Regions from separate parts of the Pseudomonas multiresinivorans genome, predicted to be linked through region 1. Evidence: predicted binding sites of a transcription regulator. Region 1 holds the regulator's gene; the other holds the start of a gene.
The links. The regulator LexA, encoded in region 1, represses DNA repair genes until DNA is damaged. The targets are predictions, from matches to a motif close to CTGTNTNNNNANACAG.
Positions count from the first base shown of each region.

Region 2: imuA (translesion DNA synthesis-associated protein ImuA) is a predicted target of LexA. The motif match lies at 3,517-3,532, and genes of this name have one in related genera.

Region 1 is NZ_CP048833.1:4,471,992-4,480,354, reverse strand. Features, by position in the region: gene G4G71_RS20320 (DUF6586 family protein) at 1-465, shown strand, start outside; gene G4G71_RS20315 (hypothetical protein) at 573-812, shown strand; gene sulA (SOS-induced cell division inhibitor SulA) at 857-1,330, opposite strand; gene lexA (transcriptional repressor LexA) at 1,344-1,958, opposite strand; gene G4G71_RS20300 (TetR/AcrR family transcriptional regulator) at 2,210-2,926, shown strand; gene G4G71_RS20295 (L,D-transpeptidase) at 2,984-3,508, shown strand; gene nagZ (beta-N-acetylhexosaminidase) at 3,520-4,518, shown strand; gene G4G71_RS20285 (S-methyl-5'-thioinosine phosphorylase) at 4,528-5,265, shown strand; gene G4G71_RS20280 (CsiV family protein) at 5,402-6,061, opposite strand; gene mfd (transcription-repair coupling factor) at 6,074-8,363, opposite strand, start outside.
Region 2 is NZ_CP048833.1:3,909,238-3,917,600, reverse strand. Features, by position in the region: gene G4G71_RS17685 (error-prone DNA polymerase) at 1-1,390, opposite strand, end outside; gene G4G71_RS17680 (Y-family DNA polymerase) at 1,387-2,796, opposite strand; gene imuA (translesion DNA synthesis-associated protein ImuA) at 2,804-3,418, opposite strand; gene G4G71_RS17670 (ATP-dependent DNA helicase) at 3,796-6,111, opposite strand; gene G4G71_RS17665 (VRR-NUC domain-containing protein) at 6,108-7,757, opposite strand; gene G4G71_RS17660 (class I SAM-dependent methyltransferase) at 8,012-8,363, opposite strand, start outside.

The DNA of each region.
Region 1 (8,363 bases):
CTGGAAGCCTGGCGCAGCGCCGAAACGGCGCGTGCGATGAATGCCCAGGCGCGCATTCAGGCCGAGCGCGAATCGGCGCTGTTCCATCTCTATGGTGCCGTGCTGGGCGTGGCCCATGAGATCGCCGGCTACTACCGCCTGCCCCAGGCCGGTGCGCCGCGCGTCGATATGCTGCTGAATGCCGAGGTGCTGGCCGCCGCTCCAAGCCCGGAGCTGGCCGAAATGGTCGAGCTGGCGCAATCGCCCGAAGCCTGGCTGGGTCGCCTGCTGGCCGCCTATGCTGCGCTGTTCCAGCCCCCGAGCGAGCCGAAGAAAGCCAAGGTCGATCCGACCCAGCCGCTGATCCAGGCGGTGAATGTCGACGACGAGACGCCGGACGAACTGGGTAATGAAGAGCTGGAAGCCTGGCGCAAAGCCCTGAAGGACCTGGTGCTGCGTTTCCGCGCTTCGCTCACCGAGCTCTGATTCCCGCTTCACACTGTGCTGGCCTTCTGGTCGGCCCATGCGCGCTTTGGCTAGGGCGTAGCGGATGTGGCTGTTACACTACGCGTTCTGCTGTGGAGAACTTCGCTATGCCAACCTCATTTCTGGAAATTGTCGAGCTGCCTGACGGGCGCATTGTGCTACGTCGTGCGGATGATGAGGAGGCGCTGGTGACCTTGGAGTTCTCCGCCGATGCCAAGGGCTTCCTGCAGGGCCAGCACATCGAGATCGCCAAGGCGATGTTCAATGTTGGTGTGCAGATGGCTGGTCGTCTTGCCGAAGGTGGCGACATGGGCATGGAAGACGAAGGTCCGCGCGTCCTGCACTGAGTTCTGCCGCCTCACCGCGCTCGCGGCGAGGCTTCTTGTTCAGATCATCCCAGGCGAATATTCAGGCTCTGCGCCTGGCCGGCAACGGCGGCGCGGGAAAGCTGCCTGCGCGCGTTTTCGCTGAGATTCAGCCAGCTCACCACCGTATGGCTGTTGCCCAGGCGCAGCGCTTCGCAGGCCAGTGCCTGTGCTGCGGCCTGATCGCGGGCAGGCAGCAGGAGGATGCGTTCGCGGTTCAGGCCGGCCTTGCGCAGCCAGTCCGGTGTCAGGCTGGACGGCGCGGCGATCAGTGTCAGCCAGCGGGAATCGCTTTCCTCGCTGAGTCCACGAAGCATCGGCGCCAGCAGCGTCAGGCACTGGCCGGGCAGCCCGCGCAGGGCAATCTCGCTGAAGGCGCTATCGTCGGCAACCGGCTCGTCTTCCAGTAGTTCAGGGAGCAGGGGAGCAGTACCGCTCGCCCAGAGTGCTTCCTGGAACAGCGGGAGTTGCGGCAGGTTTTGTGGCTGCGGGTACTGCATGGTTGTCTCCTGTTCAGCGACGGATCACGCCGACGCTCAAGCCTTCGATGACCAGTTCCTGTTCCTTGAGGTCCACCTCGATGGGGGCGAACTCCGGGTTCTCGGCGAGCAGCCAGACCTTGCTTCCCTCGCGCTTGAAGCGCTTCACCGTGACCTCTTCACCCAGGCGGGCGACCACGATCTGGCCGTTGCGCGCCTCGCGGGTGACATGCACGGCGAGCAGGTCGCCATCCATGATGCCGACGTCCTTCATGCTCTGGCCGCGTACACGCAGCAGGTAGTCCGCTGGAGGATTGAAGAAGGTGGGGTTGATCCGGCAGGTGTCGTCGACGTTCTGCTCGGCGAGGATCGGCGCGCCGGCAGCGACGCGGCCGATGATCGGCAATTCGTCGTCATTGGCGGCGGCCTTGGGCTCAAAGCCGGGGATGCGGATGCCGCGGGAGGCGCCCGGGGTCATCTCGATGGCGCCTTTGCGGGCGAGGGCTTTCAGGTGCTCCTCGGCGGCGTTGGGCGATTTGAAGCCGAGTTCCTGGGCGATCTCTGCGCGGGTGGGCGGGTAGCCGTTGGCTTCCAGGCAGCGTTTGATGAAGGCGAGGATCTCGGCTTGGCGCGGCGTGAGCTTCAGCATGTCCATACTCTGGCTTTTTATACAGTTGCTGGAATTATATACAGTGATGGCCGGCTGGCAATGCTTTTATTGGGCGCGGCTGTCGGTGGAACGTTCGTGCATGTAACCTTTGGACGCTGGCAAGCGTCTTGCTGTACATAAGGTCTCTCGTCGCATTGCCATGATATTGGTAACAATCCATCGCACTTTGCTTGACAATAGAAGACGCTGAAACGTATGTTTCAAACAAGTGTTTGTCAGGCGGAGTAGCCATGGCCCAGTCGGAAACCGTCGAACGCATCCTGGATGCTGCGGAACAGCTGTTCGCGGAGAAAGGCTTCGCCGAAACCTCCTTGCGTCTGATCACCAGCAAGGCGGGGGTGAACCTCGCGGCGGTGAACTATCACTTCGGCTCGAAGAAGGCGCTGATCCAGGCGGTCTTCTCGCGCTTCCTCGGCCCGTTCTGCGCCAGCCTCGAGAAGGAACTGGATCGCCGCCAGGCCAAGCCCGATGCGCCGCGTGCCACGCTGGAAGAGCTGCTCGAACTGCTCGTGATCCAGGCCATGGCCGTCAAGCCGCGCAGCGGCAATGACCTGTCCATATTCATGCGCCTGCTGGGCCTGGCGTTCAGCCAGAGCCAGGGGCACCTGCGCAAGTACCTCGAAGAGGTCTACGGCAAGGTTTTCCGTCGCTATATGCTGCTGGTGAACGAGTCCGCGCCGCGTCTGCCGCCGCTGGAGCTCTTCTGGCGCGTGCACTTCATGCTGGGTACGGCGGTGTTCAGCATGTCCGGCATCAAGGCGTTGCGCGCCATGGCCGAGAACGATTTCGGCGTGAACACTTCGATCGAGCAGGTGATGCGCCTGATGGTGCCGTTCCTGGCCGCCGGGATGCGCGCCGACAGCGGTGTCAGCGATCCTTCGCTGGCTGGCGCCCAGCTCAAGCCGCGCACCAAATCCAGCACCGCACCGGCACCCGCCAAGGTTTGATCCAGGGCCCGGCCTTGCGCTGGGCTGTATCGGCCTGATCGGCTACAGTAGCCGGCCATGGCTGATCTCGATCTTCTCCATATCTCCCTTGCTGACCAGATGCTCTACGGCTTTGCCGCGGGGCGCCTGGTCTTGCGCATGCCAGTCTCCACCGCGGCCCATGGCGCGGGGGAGCGCAACGGTTCCGGCTGTACGCCGCGCGGCTTGCACCAGATTCGCGCTCGCATTGGCGACGGGCTGCCCAAAGGTGCTGTGCTGAAAGGGCGCCGCTGGACTGGCGAGACCTGGACGGCCGAGCTTCACGAGGCGTTTCCCGGCCGCGACTGGATACTCTCGCGCATCCTCTGGCTCAGCGGCTGCGAGCCGGGGCGCAACCGGTTGGGCAAGGTCGATACCTTCCGCCGCTACATCTACCTGCACGGTACGCCGGACTGCGAGCCCATGGGCACGCCGCTGTCCCATGGCTGTGTCCGCCTGCGTAACGACGACCTGCTGGAACTCTTCCCCAGGGTTCCCCTCCATTGCTCGGCCCGAATCGAAGAAGCCGCCTGCCCCGAGTGGCGTGTGGCGCAATTGAATTGAAAGGAATGTACATGCAAGGCTCACTGATGCTCGACATCGGCGGCACCTGGCTCACCGCCGAGGACCGCCAGATCCTGCGCCAGCCGGAAGTCGGCGGCCTGATCATCTTCGCCCGCAACATCGAGTCGCCGCGCCAGGTGCGCGAGTTGATGGCCGCCATCCGCGCGGTGCGCCCCGATTTGCTGCTCGCCGTGGACCAGGAAGGTGGCCGCGTGCAGCGCCTGCGCCAGGGCTTCCTGCGCCTGCCGGCAATGCGTGCCATCGCCGATAACGCCAATGCCGAACGGCTGGCCGAGCAGTGCGGCTGGCTGATGGCGACCGAGGTGCTGGCGGTGGGGCTCGACCTGAGCTTCGCTCCGGTACTGGATCTGGACCATCAGCGCAGCGCCGTCGTCGGCAGCCGCGCCTTCGAAGGCAATCCGGAGCGTGCCGTTGCGCTGGCTGGTGCGTTCATCCGTGGTATGCGCGCCGCCGGCATGGCCTCTACCGGTAAGCACTTCCCCGGCCACGGTTGGGCGGAAGTCGATTCCCATGTGGGGATTCCCGAGGACGAGCGCACGCTGGAGCAGATCCGCGCCGTGGACCTGGTGCCGTTCCAGCGTCTTTCCGGCGAGCTGGATGCGCTGATGCCGGCCCACGTGATCTACCCGCAGGTCGATCCGAATCCGGCCGGCTTCTCCCGCCGCTGGCTGCAGGACATCCTGCGCGGCGAGCTGGGCTTCGACGGGGTGATCTTCAGTGACGACCTGTCCATGGCCGGCGCCCATGTGGTCGGCGATGCCGCCAACCGCATCGAGGCCGCGCTGACTGCCGGCTGCGACATGGGGCTGGTGTGCAATGACCGCGCCTCCGCGGAGCTGGCCCTCAGTGCCCTGCAGCGCATGAAGGTCACTGCACCGCAGCGCCTTGGGCGTATGCGTGCCAAAGCCTGGCCGGGCATCGAATACAAGCAGCTGCCGCGTTGGCAACAAGCCGTCGGCGAGCTGCGCGCCGCACAACTGATCGATTAAGGATTTGCCATGACTGTTTACGCCATCATCGGCGGCACTGGCCTGACCCAGCTGGAAGGGTTGACCCTGAAGGACGCCATCGAGCTGGATACGCCCTACGGCGCGCCCTCGGCGGCCATCCAGCGTGGTGAGTTCGCCGGTCGCGAAGTATTGTTCCTGGCTCGCCACGGACACCCGCATCGTTTCCCGCCGCACCAGGTGAACTACCGCGCCAACCTTTGGGCCCTGCAGCAGGCCGGCGCCGAGGCCATCCTCGCGGTAAACGCCGTGGGCGGCATCCATGCTGCGATGGGGAGTGGTCACCTGTGTGTGCCGCACCAGATCGTCGATTACACCTGGGGCCGTGAGCACACCTATTTTGCCGGTGACATCGACCATGTCACCCACATCGACTTCAGCCATCCCTACGACGAGCCGCTGCGCCAGAAGCTGATCGCTGCACTGCAGGCATTGGGTCATGCGTACAGCAGCCATGGTGTCTACGCGGCTACTCAGGGACCGCGCCTGGAAACCGTGGCGGAGATCGCCAAGCTGGAGCGCGACGGCTGCGACATCGTCGGCATGACCGGTATGCCCGAAGCCGCGCTGGCACGTGAGCTGGATCTGCCGTATGCCTGCCTGTCGCTGGTGGTGAACCCGGCGGCGGGCAAGTCCAGCGGCATCATCACGATGGCTGAGATCGAGCAGGCGCTGCACGAAGGCATCGGCAAGGTGCGCGAGGTGCTGGGGCGCGTGCTGGTGAGCTGAGCCAATACTGTAGGAGCGAGGGGGGCGCCTAGTTCTTGCTCGCGAACCGCTTGGCACCGCGCCTTGCGGGTTCGCGAGCAAGCTCGCTCCTACGAAGAGCAAAATAAAAAGCCCGGCAGATTGCCGGGCTTTTTCGTTATTGCGCGGGCTGGGCCGGTGGCGGGGCGTCGAAGCCACCGTCTGCCGGAGCGGCCGGCGCCGGCTGCTGCGGCGCGTCCGGGCCGGTCGGTGCCTCGTCTTCCATGCCCGGCGGCGGAGCGGAGGCCGGCTTGGCGTTGAGCGGGGTGACCTTGATCAGCATGCCCAGGCTCGGGTGGTCGAGGTAGGTCAGTACGCTGTTCTTCAGGCTGGCTTCCTGGACCATGTGCTGGCTGGCGGCGAGCAGGCCGTCCTGGCCGAACTGGTTGATCCAGAAGTCGGTCTGGGTATTCACGAAGCGTTGCTGGCTGAGCGTGACAGTACCTTCCACCGGGAAGTGGCCGTCATGTTGGGCGCCTTCGGTCAGGGAAACCTTCACCGGGTTGGCATCGATCTCCTGGCGCCAGGCCTTGTGCATCAGCACCTGGAAGCCTTCGTTCTGCTTGAGCTTGGCGACCTGAGCGTCCATCGCGGTGGGGCGCGAGCTGTCCGGGCCCGGCGGTTGCGCGCCCTTGGCCCAGTCGTCGGGCGCAGGGCGGCTGGCGAACACGGCGTCGCCGGACTGCTGGAAGAGGATCAGCTCCACCTGGTAAGGCTCGGCGAAAGCGGCTGGCGAGAGAAGCGCCAGCGACAGCAGCAAGGGTTGGAACAGGCGCATGCACAGGGTTCCTTAGTGAGTCTGTGGCGTGAGGCGCTCGAGCAGCGCTTCCAGCGTATTGAATCGTTCTTCCGGGCGCTCCATGGGCACCTGGAATTTGAAGAGGGTGGCCCCTTCGAATTTGTACCGATTGGGCTGGCTCTGGATCATCTTGATCAGCACCAGCGGGTCGACGCAGGTATCGGTGGCGAATTCTACCCGGCCTCCCTGGGGGCCGGCATCTACCTTCACGATCCCGAGCTTTTCCGCCTGCAGTTTCAGCAAAGTCAGACGGATCAGGTTCTTCGCCGGCTCCGGCAGCAGGCCGAATCGGTCGATCATTTCCACCTGCAGTTCGCGCAGGCCGTCTTCGTCGGCGGCGTTGGCGATGCGCTTGTAGAGGATCAGGCGGGCGTGGACGTCCGGCAGGTAGTCTTCCGGAATCAGCGCCGGTACGCGCAGGTTGATGTCCGGGCCGCCGCCCAGCGGCTGCTCGAGATTCGGCTGCTCACCTTTGCGGATGGCCTTCACCGCGCGTTCGAGCATTTCCATGTAGAGGGTGAAGCCCACTGCCTGGATCTGCCCGCTCTGGCCGTCGCCGAGCAGCTCGCCGGCGCCGCGGATTTCCAGGTCATGGGTGGCCAGCACGAAGCCGGCGCCCAGGTCCTGGGCGTTGGCGATGGCTTCCAGGCGCTTCTCGGCGTCCGGGGTCATCTGCTTTCGCGGCGGAGTGAGCAGGTAGGCGTAGGCCTGGTGGTGGCTGCGGCCGACGCGTCCGCGCAGCTGGTGCAACTGGGCCAGGCCGAACTTGTCGGCGCGCTCGATGAGGATGGTGTTGGCGCTCGGCACGTCGATGCCGGTCTCGATGATGGTCGAGGCCACCAGCACGTTGAAGCGCTTGTGGTAGAAGTCGCTCATCACCCTTTCCAGATCGCGTTCGTTCATCTGCCCGTGGCCGATGCCGATGCGTGCCTCAGGAACCAGCTCCGCCAGGTCGCGGGCGCACTTCTCGATGGTCTTCACTTCGTTGTGCAGGAAGTACACCTGGCCGCCGCGCAGCAGTTCGCGCAGCAGGGCTTCCTTGATCACCGACTTCTGTTCTTCCATGACGAAGGTGCGCACGGAGAGACGGCGCGCCGGCGGCGTGGCGATGATCGACAGGTCGCGCATGCCGGCGACCGCCATGTTGAGCGTGCGCGGGATCGGCGTGGCGGTGAGGGTGAGGATGTCCACCTCGCTGCGCAGCGCCTTGAGCTGCTCCTTCTGGCGCACACCGAAGCGGTGTTCCTCGTCGATGATGACCAGGCCGAGGTTCTTGAACTTCACATCGTCCTGCAGCAGCTTGTGGGTGCCGATGACGATGTCGACCTTGCCTTCTGCCAACTGCGCTATCGCGCCCTCGACTTCCTTGGCGGACTTGAAGCGGCTCATTACCTCGACCGTCACCGGCCAGTCGGCGAAGCGGTCACGGAAGCTGTTGTAGTGCTGCTGAGCGAGGAGGGTGGTGGGCACCAGCACGGCGACCTGCTTGCCGCTGTGCACTGCGACGAAGGCCGCGCGCATCGCCACTTCGGTCTTGCCGAAGCCCACGTCGCCGCAGACCAGGCGGTCCATCGGCTTCTCCGAGAGCATGTCGGCGACCACGGCTTCGATGGCGGTCTGCTGGTCCGGGGTTTCCTCGAAGGGGAAGCCGGCGGAGAAGGTGGCGTAGTCGACCTGCGGGTCCTTGAATGCGTAGCCTTTGCGCGCGGCGCGGCGGGCATAGATGTCCAGCAGTTCGGCGGCGACGTCGCGGACCTGTTCGGCGGCCTTGCGCTTGGCCTTCTGCCAGGTTTCCGAACCCAGCTTGTGCAGCGGCGCCAGGGCGTCGTCGCTGCCGGTGTAGCGGGCGATCAGGTGCAGGTTGGCCACCGGCACGTAGAGCTTGGCTTCGTCGGCGTATTGCAGGGCGAGGAATTCGGCGTTCTGGCCGTCGATCTCCAGGGTGATCAGCCCTATGTAGCGGCCGACCCCGTGGTCGATGTGCACCACCGGTGCGCCTTCGCGCAGCTCGGTCAGGTTCTTGATGACGTTCTCGCCACCGTCGCGAGCCTTCTCGCGGCGCCGGCGCTGCATGACGCGCTGGCCGAACAGCGGGCTCTCGGCCACCAGGGCTATGCCAGGCTGGCCCTGGTCGGCGTCCAGCAGGAGGCCTTCGTCCATCGGCGCGATGGTGATCGCCAGGCGATCCTTGTGCGCCAGGAAGCCCGGCCAGCCTTCTACTTCCACTGGGCGCAGCTTCAGTCGCGCCAGCAATTCCAGCATCACTTCACGACGGCCGGCT
Region 2 (8,363 bases), 560 kb from region 1:
GGCGCAGGATGGGGTTGCGGGGATCGAAGCCCGCTTCCTCCAGTCGCTCGTTCGAGGGTGCTTCGCGGCTCCAGGCGCCGCAGCAGTCGGCCAGTGCGCCGACCTGGTCCGGCGGCAGCCCCAGCGCCTTGGCCACGTCGCGCACCGCGCCGGCGCCGCGGTAGGTGCTGGCCACGGCGGTGAGCGCCGCGCGGCTGCGGCCGTAGCGGCGGAACACGTACTGGATGACTTCCTCGCGGCGGTCGTGCTCGAAGTCGACATCGATGTCTGGCGGCTCGTTGCGTTCGCGGGAAATGAAACGCTCGAACAATAGTTTGGATGTGGACGGATCCAGCTCGGTGATGCCCAGGGCGAAGCAGACCACGGAGTTGGCTGCCGAGCCGCGTCCCTGGCAGAGGATGCTCTGGCTGCGGGCAAAGGCGACGATGTCGTGGACGGTGAGGAAGTAGCTGTCGTATTCCAGCTCGGCAATCAACCCTAATTCTTTCTCGACCTTCGCGCGATTGTCGCTACTGACTCCATTCGGCCAGCGCCGCTTGATGCCTTCCTCGGTCTTCTCCCGCAGCCAAGTGGAGGGCGTATGGCCTTCGGGCACCAGCTCGCGCGGGTACTGGTATTTCACATCCTCGCCCAGATCGAAGCTACAGCGCCCGGCAATCTTCAGCGTTTCCGCCAACAACTCGGCCGGATAGATCGCCGCCAGCGCTTCCTTCGGGCGCAAGTGGCGCTCGCCATTGGGATAGAGGTACTGGCCGGCCTCGTGCACCGGCAGGTGCTGGCGGATGGCGGTCATGCAGTCCTGCAGGGCGCGGCGGCCGCGGATGTGCATGTGCACGTCGCCGCAGGCCACGGCGGGAATCTCCAGGCGCGCGGCCTGTTCGCGCAGGCGATGCAGCTTGCCGGCGTCGTCCGGGCCCTTGTGCAGCTCGACGCCCAGCCACAGGCGCTCGGGGAAGCGTTCGCGCAGCCACAGGCCGTCATCGTCCTGGTCGTCTCGCGGCAGCCAGATCGCCAGCAGGTGGTCGAGGTTGCCGTCGAAGTCCGTGTGCACCAGACGGTAGCTGCCTTTCTCGGCGCGGCGCCGGGCGTGGGTGAGCAGGCGGCAGAGGTTTTCGTAGCCAGCGAGGTTCTCCGCCAGCAGCACCAGCTTCGGGCCCTGCTCGATGCTCAGTTCGCTGCCGGTGATCAGGGGAATCGCGGTTTCCTTCGAGGCCTGCCAGGCGCGGACGATGCCGGCCAGGCTGCATTCGTCGGTGATCGCCAGGGCGCGGTAGCCGAGCTTCTTCGCCCGCTCGAACAGCTCGGCCGCGCTGGAGGCGCCGCGCTGGAAACTGAAGTTGGACAGGCAGTGCAATTCGGCGTAGCCGGGGTCTTCATCCGGCGCGTTCATGCGAACCAGCCGTGCAGCAGCAACGGGCCGTCGTCGCCCACCGGGCGGAACACCCAGGCGCGCTGCCCGCTGCGGGTGCGCACCTGGTAGTAGTCGCGGCGGATGTCCTCGCCGTCCCACCAGCCGGACTCGATGCGTTCTGGGCCGGCGAGCAGGGTAGGGGCGAATTCGCGCAGCGGTTGCGGTTCTGCCAGCAGCCAGCCGGGGCGCGGGACCTCGGTAATGGACAGACGCGGTGTGGAGTTGCCTTGCCAGGCGCGCTCCGGGCGATGCTCGGCGAGGCCGCCGAGGCCGTGTACGGCGTCGTCGCCCAATCGCGCGCGCAGGCGTTCGCGCAATTGTTCCCAGGGCTGGGATTGCTGCGGGCGGTCGTCGAACAGCTCGCGGTGCTGCGGCACGAAGGGCGGCAAGTCGTCGGCGATGAGTCGCACGCTGTGTACCGGGGCGCGCAGTTGCAGTTGTTCCAGGCGGCCCCGGCTCAGCTCGAAGAGCATCGCCGCTTCGCGCTCGGCGCTGAGCAGGCCGACCGGCATCTGGGTGTCCGGGCCGTCGTGGTGCTCCAGGTGCAGGACGAAGCGCTGCACGCCGCTGTCGCGCCCGGCGAGGAAGGCGCCGAGGTCAGCGGTCAGGCGGCGCAGCGGGAAGAGCAGGGCCTGGGTGGATTCCACGTCGAAGTTCAGCTCGATGCGCGACTCGAAGCTGTCCGGTGGCCGGTAGAACTCCAGGGCCAGCGGGCGCTGGCCGAGCAGGGTGTCAACCTGGCGCAGTACCTGCGGCGGGAAGCGCCGGGCCAGGCTTTCGCGCGGCAGGGCGAGCAGTTGCTGCAGGCTGCGCAGGCCCATGCGGCCCAGCGAGGTGGCGGCGTCGCGCTCCAGGCCGAGGCGCTCCAGGGGCATCCTGCCCAGGTACTGGCGCAGTTGCGCGTTGTCGTGGATCGCCACGCCGTCGTGGCCATTGGCGAGGATGCGCGCGGCGGCCGGATTGGGCGCAGCGGTGATGCGGTGACGAAAACCCAGGGCGTTCAACTCCTCACGCAGGCGCGCCTCGAAGCGTGGCCAGGGGCCGAACAGTTGCAGGCTGGACTGTACTTCCATCAGCAGCGCACGCGGGTAGTGCTGGCTGACCTGCGAGCTGAAACCGTAGCCCCAGGCGGCCAGCAGGTCCTGCCAGCGCTGCACTTCGCGCAGGTCGTACTCGGCGGTTTCGAAATCGCGGCTCAGGGCCTGGGCGGCGGTGAGCGACTGGCCGGGCTTGAGCCCCAGCGCCCGTGCCGCCGGGTTCACCGCCTGCAGCACGCGGCGTTGCGCTGGTCCGGTGAGCAGTGCCAGGGCGGCGTCCGGTTCGGGACGGCCACGGAGCGTGCCGTCCATCGCCAGCTGAGGCAGGAGAATGCAGGCCCAGAGCATGGCGGCCTCAGTGCCAGGGCAACGGAATGGGCCGCGCCGGCGCCAGACCGCCACGGCACTTGAGTACGCGCAGCTGCGCCGGGGTGGCGTCCAGCGCCAGGCGCAACGCGGCGGGCGATGGGTTGAGCGCTTCGCGCTGCGAGCGGTAGGCGATGGCCAGGGTCTGCCCGGTCTCGGCAGCCACCTGCAGGCGGCGCAGGGCGCGGTCGTCGGCCTGCTGCGGCCAGCACAGCACGGCGCCGCAACTGCCCGAGCGCAGGCACTGCTCGGCGGCCCAGAGCGCATCGCGGCCGCTGGCTTGCACGATGGCTAGCTGGTCCAGCGCTACGCCGGCTGCTTGCCACGCGGCCGGGTAGGGCACGTGGGGCGGGGCGACCAGCACGATGCGTTCGCCGGCTGCGCTGAGCCGCGCGAGGGTTGGCCAGACCAGCTGAAGCTCGCCGACGCCTTCCTGGGCCAGGAGGATTTCACTGAGGGCGGCTTCCGGCCAGCCGCCAGTGGGCAGGGCCTGGTCCAGCACGGAGTGGCCGGTGGGCTGCTGGCTGGGTGGCAGGCCCTGGGGCTGGCCTTTCCAGACCTGGCGCTGGTGGAACAGGGTGTCGAGCGCAACCACGCTGCCCATTACGGCCTCCCGGCCGGCGAGCGGCGACGGTCATGCGCCCGGCAGGAGGGGCAGGGGAGGAGGATGGGTGGGTGTCGCATGGGATTGCTCGGAAATAACTGTATGTATATACAGTTTATCTGATGGGGTGATGCCGTCAATGGCGGTTGGTCTGACGGCCATTCGGACGCGACGGAGCCCTTCGATAGGTCGACTCCAGTATTTCTGTTCTCGTAGCAGCGGAGCTTCTCCGCGATCAGCCGGCAAAGCTGGCGCTGAGCGGGTTCGCGAGCAAGCTCGCTCCTACAGGTAAAGCCAGTGCACTCTTCGTAGGAGCGAGCTTGCTCGCGAACCGCACGGCACAAGGCCATTCCCCAAGTGAAAATCCGCGCAATGCGTTACAGCAGCAAAAAACCTTGCGGCTCTTTCGAGCGCGGCGGATCGGCAACGAACCTCAGCCGCTCCGGCTTCCACCACCCCGGCAACAACCGCCGCACCGCCGGCTGGTTGAATCGATCATCGAGCAGGTAGATCACCCCCGAATCCGTCGGCGTGCGGATCACCCGGCCGGCGGCCTGGACGACCTTCTGCAGGCCGGGGAACAGGTAGGTGTAGTCGTAGCCATCGCCGAACATGCCTTGCATGCGCTGCTTGATCTCCTCGTTGACCTCGTTCACCTGTGGCAGGCCCAGCGTGGCGATGAAGGCGCCGATCAGGCGGTCGCCCGGCAGGTCGATGCCCTCGCTGAAGGCGCCGCCGAGCACGGCGAAGCCGATGCCCTGCGAGTGCGGGGTGAAGCGGTCGAGGAAGGCCTGGCGCTCGATCTCGTTCATGCTGCGCGACTGCACCCAGCGCGGGATGTCCGGGTGCTCGGCGGCGAAGCGTTCCAGCGCCTGCTGCAGGTAGGCGTAGCTGCTGAAGAAGGCCAGGTAGTTGCCGGGGCGTGCGCGGAACTGCCGGGCCATCAGCGTGCTGATCGGCGACAGGCTGGCCTCGCGGTGCTGGTAGCGGGTGGACAGGTTGCTCAGCGCGTGGACTTCCAATTGCTCGGCGCGGAAGGGCGATTCCACTTCGCGCCAGGTGGTGCCTTCCGGCAGGCCGAGCAGGTCGGCGTAGTAATTGGCCGGGTTCAGTGTGGCGGAGAACAGCGTGGTGCTGTGGGCCGCCTCGAAGCGTGGTTCGAGGAAGGGCGCCGGCACCACGTTGCGCAGGCACAGGGTGGAGAGCGTGCGCTGGCCGCTGCCGTAGTGGCGGGTGATGTCGAACAGCGAGTGCGGTCCGTAGGCTTCGGCCAGCCGGCAGAACAGCATGGCGTCGAGGTAGAAGCGCAGCAGTTCGGCCTCGTTGCCGGTGGGCTGGTCGGTGAGGTGGTCGGTGATGGCGCTGACGGCTTTCTGCAGCGCGGCGATGAACAGGTCCGGCACCGTCGGGTAGATCTGGTAATCGACCTCCTGGTCGCGGTGCATCTGGTTCCAGTGCCGGCCGACGCGCTCCAGCACGCCCTTCAGCCCGGCCGGGGCGACCTTGCGCAGGGCGTTGAACTCGGACTGGTCCAGCTCGGCGCTGTACATGCCGCGGCCGCGCTCGATGAGGTTGTGCGCCTCGTCCACCAGCAGGGTGACCTTCCAGTCGTTGAGCACGGTAAGGCCGTAGAGCAGGGCGCTCATGTCGAAGTAGTAGTTGTAGTCGCCCACCACCACGTCGGCCCAGCGGCACAGTTCCTGGCTCAGGTAGTAGGGGCAGACCTGGTGCTGCAGCGCCACGTCGCGCAGTGCTTCCTGGGTTAGCCAGCGGTGCTTGAGCGCGGCCTCGCGGGCGGCGGGCAGGCGGTCGTAGAAACCCTTGGCCAAGGGACAGGAGTCGCCGTGGCAGGATTTGTCCGGGTGCTCGCAGGCCTTGTCGCGGGCGACGTGCTCCAGCACCCGCAGCGGCTGGGCGGCGTCCTGCTGGCGCAAGGTCGCCAGGGCATCTAGAGCCAGGCGCCGGCCCGGCGTCTTGGCGGTGAGGAAGAACAAGCGGTCCAGCTTCTGCCCTGGGAAGGCCTTGAGCTGCGGGAACAGGGTGCCGAGGGTCTTGCCGATGCCAGTGGTGGCCTGGGCCATCAGTGTCTGGCCGTCGCGGGCAGCGCGGTACACCGATTCGGCGAGCATACGCTGGCCCCGGCGGAAGTCTGGGTAGGGGAAGCGCAGCGCCTCCAGGCCCTGGTCGCGTTCGATGCGGTGGGCGCTTTCCTGCTCGGCCCATTTCACGAAGCGGCTGCATTGCAGCTCGAAGAAGGTGCGCAGGTCATCGGCGGCGAAGCGCTCGCGGAAGACCGTTTCCTTCTGGGTGATGACGTTGAAGTAGACGACGGCGAGATCGATGGCGTCGATCTCCAGTGTCTGGCACAGCAACCAGCCGTACACCTTCACCTGCGCCCAGTGCAGCAGCCGGTGGTTCTGCGGGATGCGCGCGACGTCGCCACGGTGGGTCTTGATCTCTTCCAGCAGGTTGGCGTCGGGGTCGTAGCCATCGGCGCGGCCGCTGACCACCAGCCCCGGATACTCCCCGCGCAGCGGCAGCTCGGCGATATAGCCCAGGCCCCGGCGCGAGACCACCGTGGCGTGCCCGGCCATGCCTTCCTGGGCAGTGGGCGCGGGGGTGAAGCGCAGGTCGAGGTCACCTTCCTTGGCGGTGAATTCGCACAGCGCGCGCACGGCGACGGCGTAGCTCATTGGCTTTCGTCCGCCTCGTCCTGCCAGCGCACATAGCAGACTTCCACCGGCATGCCGTGCTCGGCGCAGAAGGCCAGCCAGCGCTTCTGATTATCCTGCAGGCGGTCGCCGGGGCCTTTCACTTCGATCATTCGGTAGCGCGCCTCGCCGGGCCAGAACTGGATCAGGTCGGGCATGCCGGCGCGGTTGGCCTTCGGGTCGGCCAGCAGGCGCGCGAACCACAGCTTCAGGTGCGCCGCCGGCAGGCAGCGCAGGGCCTGTGTCAGCAGACTCTCGTCGAGCAGCTCCCAGTGCACGAAGGGCGAGAGGATGCCGTGCTTGGCGGCGTAAGTCTCACGGATCGCGGCCAGATAGGCGTCGCTGTCCAGCAGTGTCAGGCGCGCGGCGAAGGCCTCGGCGCGACGGCTGACGAAATCGCCGCGATACAGATCGCTCGGCCCGGCCTGGAAGGGGTGGAAGAAGGCGCCGGGCAGCGGGGCGAAGATCACGTCCCAACAGAGCAGGCCGAACAGGCTGCAGACCAGCGCGTTTTCCACGTAGTGCACTGGCGCCTCTTCCTCGTGGAGCACGGATTGCACGGCGAACTCGACGTTGACGTCGGGGCGCGGCAGTTCCAGGTCGATACGCAACGGCGGTACGGGCTTGGCCGCTTTTTCCTTCGGCAGGCCAAGCTGGCGGACCAGCCGAGTCAACGCACGCTCCACAAGCTGCAACTCGCTGTCGCTTTCCGGCGCGGCCAGCGCGGCCTGGGCCAGGGCATGCGCATCCTCGAAGCGCTGTAGACGTTCCAGCACGCGGATCTGCCGCTGCCGCGAGCCACCGGCGGCGGTGCGCTGATAGAGCGCCAGGGCGGCGTCCAGCTCGCCTTCACGCTCCAGCTGATAGGCCATGCGGTACAACAGGCGGCCGTGGCGGGCTTGCAGGTAGACGTTGTCGCTGCGGAAGTCGCCCAGTTCGGCCAGCAGATCGGCGATGGGCTCGCCGGTTTCGAAGCGGACGGCGCCGTTCCACAGGTGTATGTAGGCCTCCAGTTCGTCGCGGCGGCGGAAGGCGCGGGAATCGGGGGTGAAGGGGACGGTTTCGTAGCGGAAGATGCCGAGGTCGGCGAGGACGAATTCGGACCAGTCCTGCTGCAGATTGCCGAAGAACAGCAGGCGCAGGCGGTCGCACAGCGGCGTCGCCATGAGGGTATAGAGGCGGTCGAGGTCCGGGTACCAGCTGTCGAACGGCTGCACCTGCTGGTGATAGGCGTGCAGGTGCTCGTACAACTCGGCCTTCTTCAGCGAGCCGCGTGGCAGTTCGTCGCGGAAGCGCGCGAGCAGTTCGTCCTTGATCAGCAGTGGTAGCAGTTCGTCCAGCGTCAGCGGGTAGTCATCGCTCAGCCAGCCCAGCTCCAGCAGCGGCGCGGCGGCTTCGGGGATATCGCCGATCTCGACGTAGCTCAGCTTGCCGGCGCGAAAGTGCGGCCCCTTGCGCATGACCAGCCGCACCAACAGCGCCCGCGAGGGCAGCGGCAGCGCGCGGAAGTCCGCGATGAACCGGGCTTCCTCGGCGTCGAGCAGGTCGGCGTAGCGTTCGTCGATCCAGTCGAGGGCGCGGTGGAAGTTGGTCAGGTAGTAGAGGCTGGGGTCGAGCGGCGCGGACATCGGCGGGCACTGGTTTTACATACAGTGCCAAGGATGGCGCGATGGTGGCTTGGCCGCAAGGGTTATGGCGGCCTTTCATCGGGAGATGCCAGGCTTTTCTGTAGGAGCGAGGGGGACGCCCAGTCCTTGCTCGCGAACGCATTGCACCGGACTGATCCGGAGTCAGGCGGGGTTCGCGAGCAAGCTCGCTCCTACAGGGAAACCATGCCCGTCGTGGTTGGCGGATAACGCCGTAGGCGTTATCCGCCCTACGATCAATCCAGGCGGAATACCAGCGCCTTCAGGCCGCTGTCTTCCTCGATGTCGACGAATTCCGGCGGGTTCTCCAGGCGCTCGACGAAGCGCAGTTGCGGCGCCTCGGCGGCCATGCCCTGGAGCAGGAAGTCGACGCCAACGGCCGGATCGTTCACGCAGGCCAGTACGGTACAGCTGCCGTCCAGCAGTTCCGGCAGGCGGCGCAGGACGCGGGCGTAGTCCTTGTCGAGGACGAAGCTGCCTTTCTGGAAGCTCGGCGGGTCGATGATGATCAGGTCGTAGGGGCCGGATTTCTTCACCTTGCCCCAGGACTTGAACAGGTCGTGGTCGAGAAAGCTGACCTTCGACAGG